DNA from 4 places in the Erwinia sp. GW821-FHT03D09 genome. Region 1 is predicted to be linked to each of the others. Evidence: predicted binding sites of a transcription regulator. Region 1 holds the regulator's gene; each other region holds the start of a gene.
The links. The regulator CRP, encoded in region 1, controls carbon source genes, mostly activating them, when cyclic AMP is high. The targets are predictions, from matches to a motif close to ATGTGANNNNNNTCACAT.
Positions count from the first base shown of each region.

Region 2: yrbN (protein YrbN) is a predicted target of CRP. The motif match lies at 1,126-1,143, and genes of this name have one in related genera.
Region 3: AC07U6_RS00790 (arabinose ABC transporter substrate-binding protein) is a predicted target of CRP. The motif match lies at 786-803, and genes of this name have one in related genera.
Region 4: cdd (cytidine deaminase) is a predicted target of CRP. The motif match lies at 1,104-1,121, and genes of this name have one in related genera.

Region 1 covers NZ_JBWKUK010000002.1:246,958-249,162, forward strand. Annotated here, with positions in the region: gene AC07U6_RS02845 (YccS/YhfK family putative transporter) at 1-870, opposite strand, end outside; gene crp (cAMP-activated global transcriptional regulator CRP) at 930-1,562, opposite strand; gene AC07U6_RS02855 (LysR substrate-binding domain-containing protein) at 1,922-2,205, opposite strand, start outside.
Region 2 covers NZ_JBWKUK010000012.1:99,691-101,895, reverse strand. Annotated here, with positions in the region: gene AC07U6_RS13890 (DEAD/DEAH family ATP-dependent RNA helicase) at 1-1,046, opposite strand, end outside; gene yrbN (protein YrbN) at 1,039-1,113, opposite strand; gene nlpI (lipoprotein NlpI) at 1,223-2,107, opposite strand.
Region 3 covers NZ_JBWKUK010000001.1:147,432-149,636, forward strand. Annotated here, with positions in the region: gene AC07U6_RS00785 (ribulokinase) at 1-675, opposite strand, end outside; gene AC07U6_RS00790 (arabinose ABC transporter substrate-binding protein) at 1,035-2,018, shown strand; gene araG (L-arabinose ABC transporter ATP-binding protein AraG) at 2,144-2,205, shown strand, end outside.
Region 4 covers NZ_JBWKUK010000003.1:216,139-218,343, reverse strand. Annotated here, with positions in the region: gene AC07U6_RS04215 (CidA/LrgA family protein) at 1-365, shown strand, start outside; gene AC07U6_RS04210 (CidB/LrgB family autolysis modulator) at 358-1,050, shown strand; gene cdd (cytidine deaminase) at 1,178-2,068, shown strand; gene AC07U6_RS04200 (NAD-dependent malic enzyme) at 2,196-2,205, shown strand, end outside.

The DNA of each region.
Region 1 (2,205 bases):
TTCAGGGTAGCGATGATAGAGGATATCATCGGCCAGCACCCGCAGGCGGGAGGCAATGGTCTGCACATTCCAACGGATCACCACTTCGGCGTGGCTTTGTTCCACCAGTTTTTGCACTTCTTCCGGCTGATGCAGGCTGACGGAAATGTGCTCCTGCAGGTCCAGTGCCACCTGAAAGGCCCGCGTCAGCCGCTGATAGTGGTTATCCTGGCTGGCGGACAGCATATACATCTGCTGATAGCAGGTATTAATCAGATCCACCGCTTTTTGCTGGCGCGCCAGCAGCGGCGGGAGGGCTGTCTGCGGGTCGGTCAGCCGGGTCAGCAGCGTATATTTCGCCTCGCAGTAGTCGGCCAGCTCGCGATACAGCAGGCTCAGCGTTTCACGCATCGGCTGCTCTTTCCACAGGCGGAACCACAGCCAGTTAAACAGCCCGTACCAGATGGTACCGAGAATATAGAGCAGCGGCGGCTGCCAGAGGGGCATTCTTCCGGCCAGGCTGAGGGTAAAAATAGCGGCAATGAGCGATGCGGGCAGCAGACGGCCATGCAGTGGACTGATTTCCGCAGTGACGCCCAGTATCAGTGCCATCACCAGCATGATGATCGGCAGCGGTACGCCCTGTTCCCCGGCATACAGGATCATAAAACTACAGAATGCAAACAGGCTGCCGCCGATAATCAGGCGTTTAAAAAAGCGTTTATGGGGAGTATCAAGACCGGCGTTGTTACAGCAGGCGGGAACCAATGAAAAGAGTAGACCCTGTCGAAGATCGCCCAGCAGCCAGCCAACGGCTATTGGCAGACACAGCACCAGCGTTTGCCGCAGTGCATAGTTCACTTCAGGGTGATAGATGATTCTCCGCCACATGCCCAACACCACAGAAAAAAAGGCGCGACAATGCTGTCGCGCCACAGATCCACAACCGTTTAGCGCGTACCGTAAACCACGATAGTTTTACCGTGCGCGGAAATCAGGTTTTGATCTTCCAGCATTTTCAAAATACGCCCCACGGTTTCACGAGAACAGCCAACGATCTGGCCAATCTCCTGGCGGGTGATCTTGATCTGCATACCATCCGGGTGGGTCATGGCATCCGGCTGTTTGGCCAGATTAAGCAGGGTTTGTGCAATACGACCGGTTACATCAAGGAAGGCGAGGTTACCCACTTTCTCAGAAGTGACCTGCAGACGGCGTGCCATCTGCGAAGAAAGACGCATCAGAATGTCAGGGTTAACCTGAATCAACTGGCGGAATTTTTTGTAGGAGATTTCAGCTACTTCACAGGCACTCTTAGCGCGCACCCACGCGCTTCGCTCCTGGCCCTCTTCGAAAAGGCCCAGTTCGCCAATAAAGTCGCCCTGATTGAGGTAGGAAAGAATCATTTCTTTACCTTCTTCATCCTTGATCAGCACCGCTACTGCGCCTTTGACGATGTAGTAGAGGGTTTCTGCCTTTTCACCCTGATGGATCAGAGTGCTTTTGGATGGATATTTGTGAATATGGCAATGTGACAGGAACCATTCGAGGGTTGGGTCTGTTTGCGGTTTGCCGAGAACCATTCGCTGTTATCCTCTATTGTAATCGAGCCTAAATATACCCTTTTATCACTCAGGTTGCAGAAATGTTAACTGCTTTTTGAAATATTTTGGGTAAACAGGGACGGAATTCCCTGTCAGGCGCTTCCCATAGGAAAATCAAACGGGCAATACCATTAAGAGTCTGACTCATCCTGTTGTCCCGTTTTCACCATGCATTGCAATGCCAGAATAATAATACAGCACCGTTTGTAGCACAGCTTGACCTGGCTGTCTTGTGTTGTGTCATGTTGTCTCGCTTCAGCATAGTGCAAAATTACTACATAGTCTTTTTATTGCCGGGAAAGTGGGGCGGAAGGCCGTTGCTCGGCGACGCGCCCGTCTCACTGATTAATGTCGGTTTCATGTCTGTTTTCGCCAGCGTTACGGCAGATATCCAGGACCAGCTCCAGCAGTTGCCGCGAATGATGGGTAAGCGGGGAGTATCTGGACCACACAACGCTGTAATGCCAGGCAGATTGCAGCGGCAGGTTGAGTGCCTGCAGCGTGTGGCTGAATTCGCTAAGCAGTGGGCGGGGCATCATCATCAGGTAACCGGATTTTCGCGCCAGCTGCATGCCGTACAACAGAGAAGTCGTATGAAGCAGAGGACCAGATAACCGCTGAA
Region 2 (2,205 bases), on a different contig from region 1:
TCAACGAACAGCAGTGCGCGGCCAGCACGACCAGCACGGCCGGTACGACCAATACGGTGTACGTAAGACTCGGCATCCATAGGGATATCGTAGTTTACAACCAGGCTGATGCGCTCAACGTCCAGACCACGGGCCGCAACGTCGGTGGCGATCAGAATGTCCAGACGGCCATCTTTCAGACGCTCCAGAGTCTGCTCACGCAGTGCCTGGTTCATGTCACCATTCAGCGCGGCGCTGTTGTAACCGCTGCGCTCCAGCGCTTCAGCCACTTCCAGTGTTGCGTTTTTGGTACGCACGAAGATGATTGCAGCGTCGAAGTCTTCAGCTTCCAGGAAGCGAGTCAGCGCATCAGTTTTACGGCCATAGGCAGTCCAGTAGCTCTGGCTGATGTCAGGACGCGTAGTCAGGCTTGACTGAATGCGCACTTCCTGAGGATCTTTCATGAAGCGTTTAGTGATACGGCGAATCGCTTCCGGCATGGTTGCAGAGAACAGCGCGGTCTGATGACCGTCTGGGATCTGCGCCATGATGGTTTCAACGTCTTCGATGAAGCCCATACGCAGCATTTCATCAGCTTCGTCCAGTACCAGACCGCGCAGGTTAGACAGGTCCAGAGTGCCACGCTTCAGGTGGTCCAGCAGACGGCCTGGGGTACCGACAACAACCTGAGGGCCCTGACGCAGAGCGCGTAGCTGCACGTCATAACGCTGGCCGCCGTACAGGGCTACAACGTTAATGCCACGCATATGTTTAGAGAATTCGGTTACAGCTTCAGCTACCTGAACCGCCAGTTCGCGGGTCGGTGCCAGCACCAGAATCTGTGGTGCTTTAACAGTTGGATCAATGTTGTTTAGCAGCGGCAGGGAGAATGCCGCAGTTTTACCACTCCCGGTCTGCGCCATACCCAGAACATCGCGGCCCGCCAGCAGGTGAGGAATACACTCAGCCTGGATTGGGGAAGGCTTCACGTAGCCCATACCGTTCAGTGATTCAAGGATGTCAGCGTTCAGGCCAAGGTCAGAAAAAGTGGTTTGAATATCAGTCATGTAGTACACGTGCCTCGTAGATTTCGGCGGCCAGTCTACATAACTCGTCGTGAAAATTCTCAGTCATTTTCATCAAAAAGTGTGAACCGGCTCAAATTAGTGGTTTCGACGAACAGAAATGCCCTCATCCGCGAAGATGATGACTTTTCAAAGTTCAGGCAATAAAAGTTCGTCAGCTATTGCTGGTCGGATTCTGATAAATCGTCTTGTGTCTGGCCGAGTAGCGCCAGCTCCAACAATGCATATCGGTGCTCAACAAAGTTATGAACGTTGTTAGCGACCGTCAGCTTGAACAACGCTTCTGCGTTGTCCTTCTCCCCCAGACTTAGGTAGTACTTACCTAAATAGAAGTTGGTTTCACTGAGATGTTCAGCGAGCGAAGTGTTATCCGTTGCGTCTGCCTGGAGGCGCTCCTTCAGCGTTTTTTCGCTGATGTCGCCCAGGTAGAACTCGACAATATTCCATCCCCATTGGTCCTTTACCGCTTTGTCGTAACGCTGCTTCAGCGAAACTTTGGCCTGTTCTGTGTCGATCTCACGCTCAGTGAGATACAGCCACAGGCTGCGGAAGGGATCGTTAGGATCGCCTTGATAAAACGCCTGCAGATCATCTTGCGCTAGTTTAAATCTACCGCCGTAGTAAAGGGCGATACCGCGATTTAAGTACGCATAATTGTAAGTTGGATCAAGCTCAAGTACAGAATCAAACGCTTCATAGGCAGCATCAAAGTTGCCTGCCTGCGTTAAATATATGCCTAAGTAATTGAATACTTCGGGCATATCCGGTCTGATAGATAGCGCCTGAGAAAAGTCATTCCGCGCCAGCGCTCTCAAACCTAAACTATCATACAACACTCCGCGCTCATATAACAGCTGTGCGCGTTCATCATCGGTCAAAGACCGACTGGCAAGAATTTGTTCCATGCGAGCAAGAATAACTTCCTGTTGCAGCGTAGGCTGCAGCGGAACTGCCAAAATTTCGTTCTCACGCCAATTGGTGTTGCTACATCCTGCCAGCGTTAAAGCTGTTGCAACGAAACACCAGCGCAAAAATGGCTTCATTTCCCACTCCCACAAACAAACATTGGGATGATCATCCTGTCATCCGCCTGCCGCATACAGGGGTCCAACCCTGCGATGAAACAGCTCTCCGCCATGCG
Region 3 (2,205 bases), on a different contig from region 1:
GAGGAATGCCGCCTCAGGCAGACCCTGCCACAGCGGATGCCACAGGGATTTATGCCCGGCGGCGCAGCGGCCACGGCGCAGAACGGCGGGGGCGGTGGTACCGCTGAGCAAAGCCGGAACCCAGTCGCACAGCTCAATCCACGAGGCGGCGGCTTCACGCACTGCGGCATCTTCGCGGCTGACGTGCAGAATTTTGGCCCAGAACCATTCTGAGGAGTAAACCCCGCCGATATAGCGTGAGTAATCCTCAAACTCGCCGCTGCGGCACAGGCGGGTGATAGCTTCTGCCTCTTCAATCGCGGTGTGATCCTTCCACAGCACGAACATCGCATTGGAGTTATCGGCAAATTCGGGCCGCAGCGCCAGAACCCTGCCTTCACGATCGATTGGCGCAGGCGTAGAGCCTGTAGAGTCCACGCCAATCCCAACCACATTCTGGCTGTCGCTCCCGAGCTGAGTGACAACGTCACGGATGACCTGTTCCAGCGCTTCGATGTAATCCGCAGGATGGTGGCGGAACTGATTGCGGTTGGGCTGGCAGTAGCGGCCCTCCCGCCAGCGCGGATAGGCAACTACGTGCTTCGCCAGTTCCCGTCCGCTGGCACATTCCACCGCCAGCGCCCGAACCGAGTCGCTGCCAAAATCCAGACCGAGGGTTATGGCACCCTTGTTCATAGTTATTCTCCAGAGACGATAGTCAAGTCTCTCTATCCTGAGAACATGGCGCAGAAGCGGTTAGGTGTGAGTGGCTGCAAATATGCACTTTTCTGCCATCAGATGCGGTTATGTGATGCGCTTCAAATGTTACTTTCCGGTTAAAACAGCTGAATGCATGGACAAAACGCCTGTAATTTCAGTGTGTGATAGCGCTCTACAAATTTCCGTTTGTATGTGGGTAAAACTAATTAACCGCCGCAGTAAAAAATACGACGGTTTTAGATAACTTGCTGTTTATAAAATTTTAATTATTCCATCTTCCGATTGTTACCGTTTACACAACCCCGTCAAAAGCGGGCACTGAGCCGGAGAGCCTCATGCACAAATTTACTAAAGCACTGGCCGCAATCAGCCTTGCTGCCGTTATGTCACAATCCGCTATTGCAGAGACAATGAAACTCGGTTTTCTGGTGAAACAGCCGGAAGAACCCTGGTTCCAGACCGAATGGAAGTTCGCAGACAAAGCAGGCCAGGAGCTGGGCTTTGAGGTGATCAAAATTGCCGTGCCGGACGGAGAGAAAACCCTTAACGCCATCGACAGCCTGGCGGCCAGCGGTGCCAAAGGCTTCGTTATCTGCACTCCGGACCCGAAGCTGGGTTCAGCCATTATGGCCAAAGCACGCAGCTACGATCTGAAGGTGATCGCGGTGGATGATCAGTTCGTCACTGCCAAAGGTAAGCCGATGGACACCGTACCGCTGGTGATGATGGCAGCGACCAAAATCGGCGAGCGTCAGGGGCAGGAGCTGTATAAGGAGATGCAGAAGCGCGGCTGGGACGTCAAAGACACCGCAGTAATGGCGATTACCGCTAACGAGCTTGATACGGCACGCCGCCGCACCGGTGGTTCAATGGACGCGCTGAAAGCGGCCGGATTCCCGGAAAAACAGATTTATCAGGTTCCCACCAAATCTAACGATATCCCCGGTGCGTTCGATGCCGGTAACTCGCTGCTGGTTCAGCATCCTGAAGTGAAAAACTGGCTGATTGTCGGCATGAATGACAACACCGTGCTCGGCGGCGTGCGCGCAACAGAAGGCCAGGGCTTCAAGGCGCCTAACGTTATCGGCATCGGTATCAACGGCGTGGATGCGGTCAGCGAACTGTCAAAAGGCCAGGCCACCGGCTTCTACGGCTCGCTGCTGCCAAGCCCGGACGTTCACGGCTACCGCAGTATCAAAATGCTGCATGACTGGGTGACCAACGGCGCGGAGCCGGCGAAGTTTACCGAAGTGACCGAGGTGGTGCTGATCACTCGTGACAACTTCAAGGCCGAGCTGGCTAAGAAAGGGCTGATGTAATGCGTTTTCAGTGACAACGTCACTTTATGTGGGTCGATCGCTGCAACGGTCGGCCCACGGTCTGATTATTTGTATTACGGGACGTATAACACGGTTACCGTCCAACACCGTTTCAGGGGAGTGATATGACCAGAGAACCCGCTTATCTCAGCTTTCACGGCATTGGTAAAACCTTTCCCGGCGTGAA
Region 4 (2,205 bases), on a different contig from region 1:
TTATCCGCGCTTTTTTCATTATCTACCTCTGCCTGTATGTGGGTATCGGCATTTCCAGCCTGCTTCCCGTCACCATTCCCGGCAGTATTATCGGCATGCTGGTGCTGTTCGCCCTGCTGGCTACGCAAATCCTTCCCGTTGAGTGGGTCAGGCCCGGCTGTAGCCTGTTTATTCGCTATATGGCGCTGCTGTTCGTGCCGATTAGCGTCGGCGTGATGAATGACATGGATATTCTCACCGCACAGTTTGGCCCTATTGTGGTTTCCTGCCTGGTCAGCACGCTGATTGTGCTGGTGACCGTTGGCGTTCTTTCACAGCGTATGCACCGCCAGCCGCTGGCTCCGCAGGGAGAACGTGATGAGTGATATGTGGTGGTCCATTCCGTTAACGGTCGTGGTGTTTCTGGCGGCGCGTCAGCTTGCCGCTCGGGTCAAAATCTCCATTGTGAATCCCCTGCTGATCGCCATGGCGGTGATCATTCCGCTGCTGCTGCTGTTGCAGATCCCCTACACCCGCTATTTCCAGGGTAGCGCCATCCTTAACGGCCTGCTGCAGCCCGCCGTGGTCGCCCTTGCGCTGCCGCTGTATCAGCAGATGCATCAGATCCGCGCCCGCTGGAAGTCGATTATCAGCGTCTGCTTTATCGGCAGTATCACCGCGATGGTCTCCGGGACTGCAATTGCCCTGTGGCTCGGTGCCACGCCCGAGATCGCCGCGACCCTGTTGCCGAAATCAGTCACCACGCCGATCGCCATGGCGGTGTCCGGTTCACTGGGCGGAATACCGGCGATCAGCGCAATCTGCGTGCTGATGGCCGGGGTACTCGGCGCGGTATTTGGCCATATGCTGCTGAACCTGTTGCAGGTTCGTGCCGCCTCCGCTCGTGGGCTGGCGATTGGCAACGCCTCGCACGCTATTGGTACCGCCCGTGCGGTAGAGATGGATGCGCAGGAAGGGGCGTTCAGTTCGCTGGCGCTGGTGCTGTGCGCCATTATTACCTCACTGCTGGCACCGTTTATTTTTCCCGTTCTGCTGCACTGGCTGGGGTAAAACTTGCGATAGATCTCGCATTTTGTTTATCAATTTCATTTATTACACTGACAGAGAGATGCAGATCACATATAACTGGCTACCGGCTCGTTAACATGAGCCAGCATTCAGCATAAAGAGGCCTAAAATGCATCCAAGATTCCTGGCAGCCTTCGCCACGCTTCCCGAAACATTACAGCATGCCATTCGGCCGATGATCTCTTCTGCGGATTTTTCTGCCCGCATCAGCGCCGATGAAGCGGCAACACTGAAAAAGCAGTGCGGCTATAACGACAGCGAACTGGCTTTTGCCCTGCTGCCGCTGGCCGCAGCCTGCGCACAGGCCGCACTGTCCGATTTTAAAGTGGGTGCGATTGCACGCGGTGCCAGCGGCACGCTGTGGTTTGGTGCCAATATGGAATTCAGCGGCACCACCATGCAGCAAACGGTGCATGCCGAGCAGAGCGCCGTTACCCACGCCTGGCTCCGGGGCGAACGCGCGCTTGAAGCGATCACCGTCAACTACACTCCCTGCGGCCACTGCCGCCAGTTTATGAACGAGCTGAACAGCGGTACGGCGCTGACTATCGAACTGCCGGGCCGTGCGGCGGCCACGCTTGGGGATTATCTGCCGGATGCGTTTGGTCCGCGCGATCTGGAAATTACCACCCTGCTGATGGATAACGTCGATCACGGGATGACGATCCGTGGCGATGCGCTGGAGCAGGCGGCACTGGCGGCAGCCAATGGCAGTCATGCGCCGTACAGCCAGGCATGGAGCGGCGTGGCGCTGGAAACCAGCGACGGTACGATCTTTGCCGGGCGCTATGCGGAAAACGCCGCCTTTAACCCAACTCTGCCGCCGCTTCAGGGTGCGCTGAATCTGTTAAACCTTGCCGGATATGTCCTTAGCGATATTTCCCGTGCGGTACTGGCCGAAGCCCCGGAAGCGAAGCTCAGCCAGCAGTCCGCCACCGCCGCCACCCTCAGTGCGCTGGGCTGTACCCGCTTTAGCACAATTCCTCTGATTCAATCGTAAAAATCCGCCAGTGCTTCGAGAAAGATCCCAGCTTTTGTTATTACTTTTTAACAAAAGCTGCTTTTTCAGATAATTTATTTTAGGATTGGCCCCACATCATCACGATAGCAACCAGAGTACGAATTGCATGGAACTCG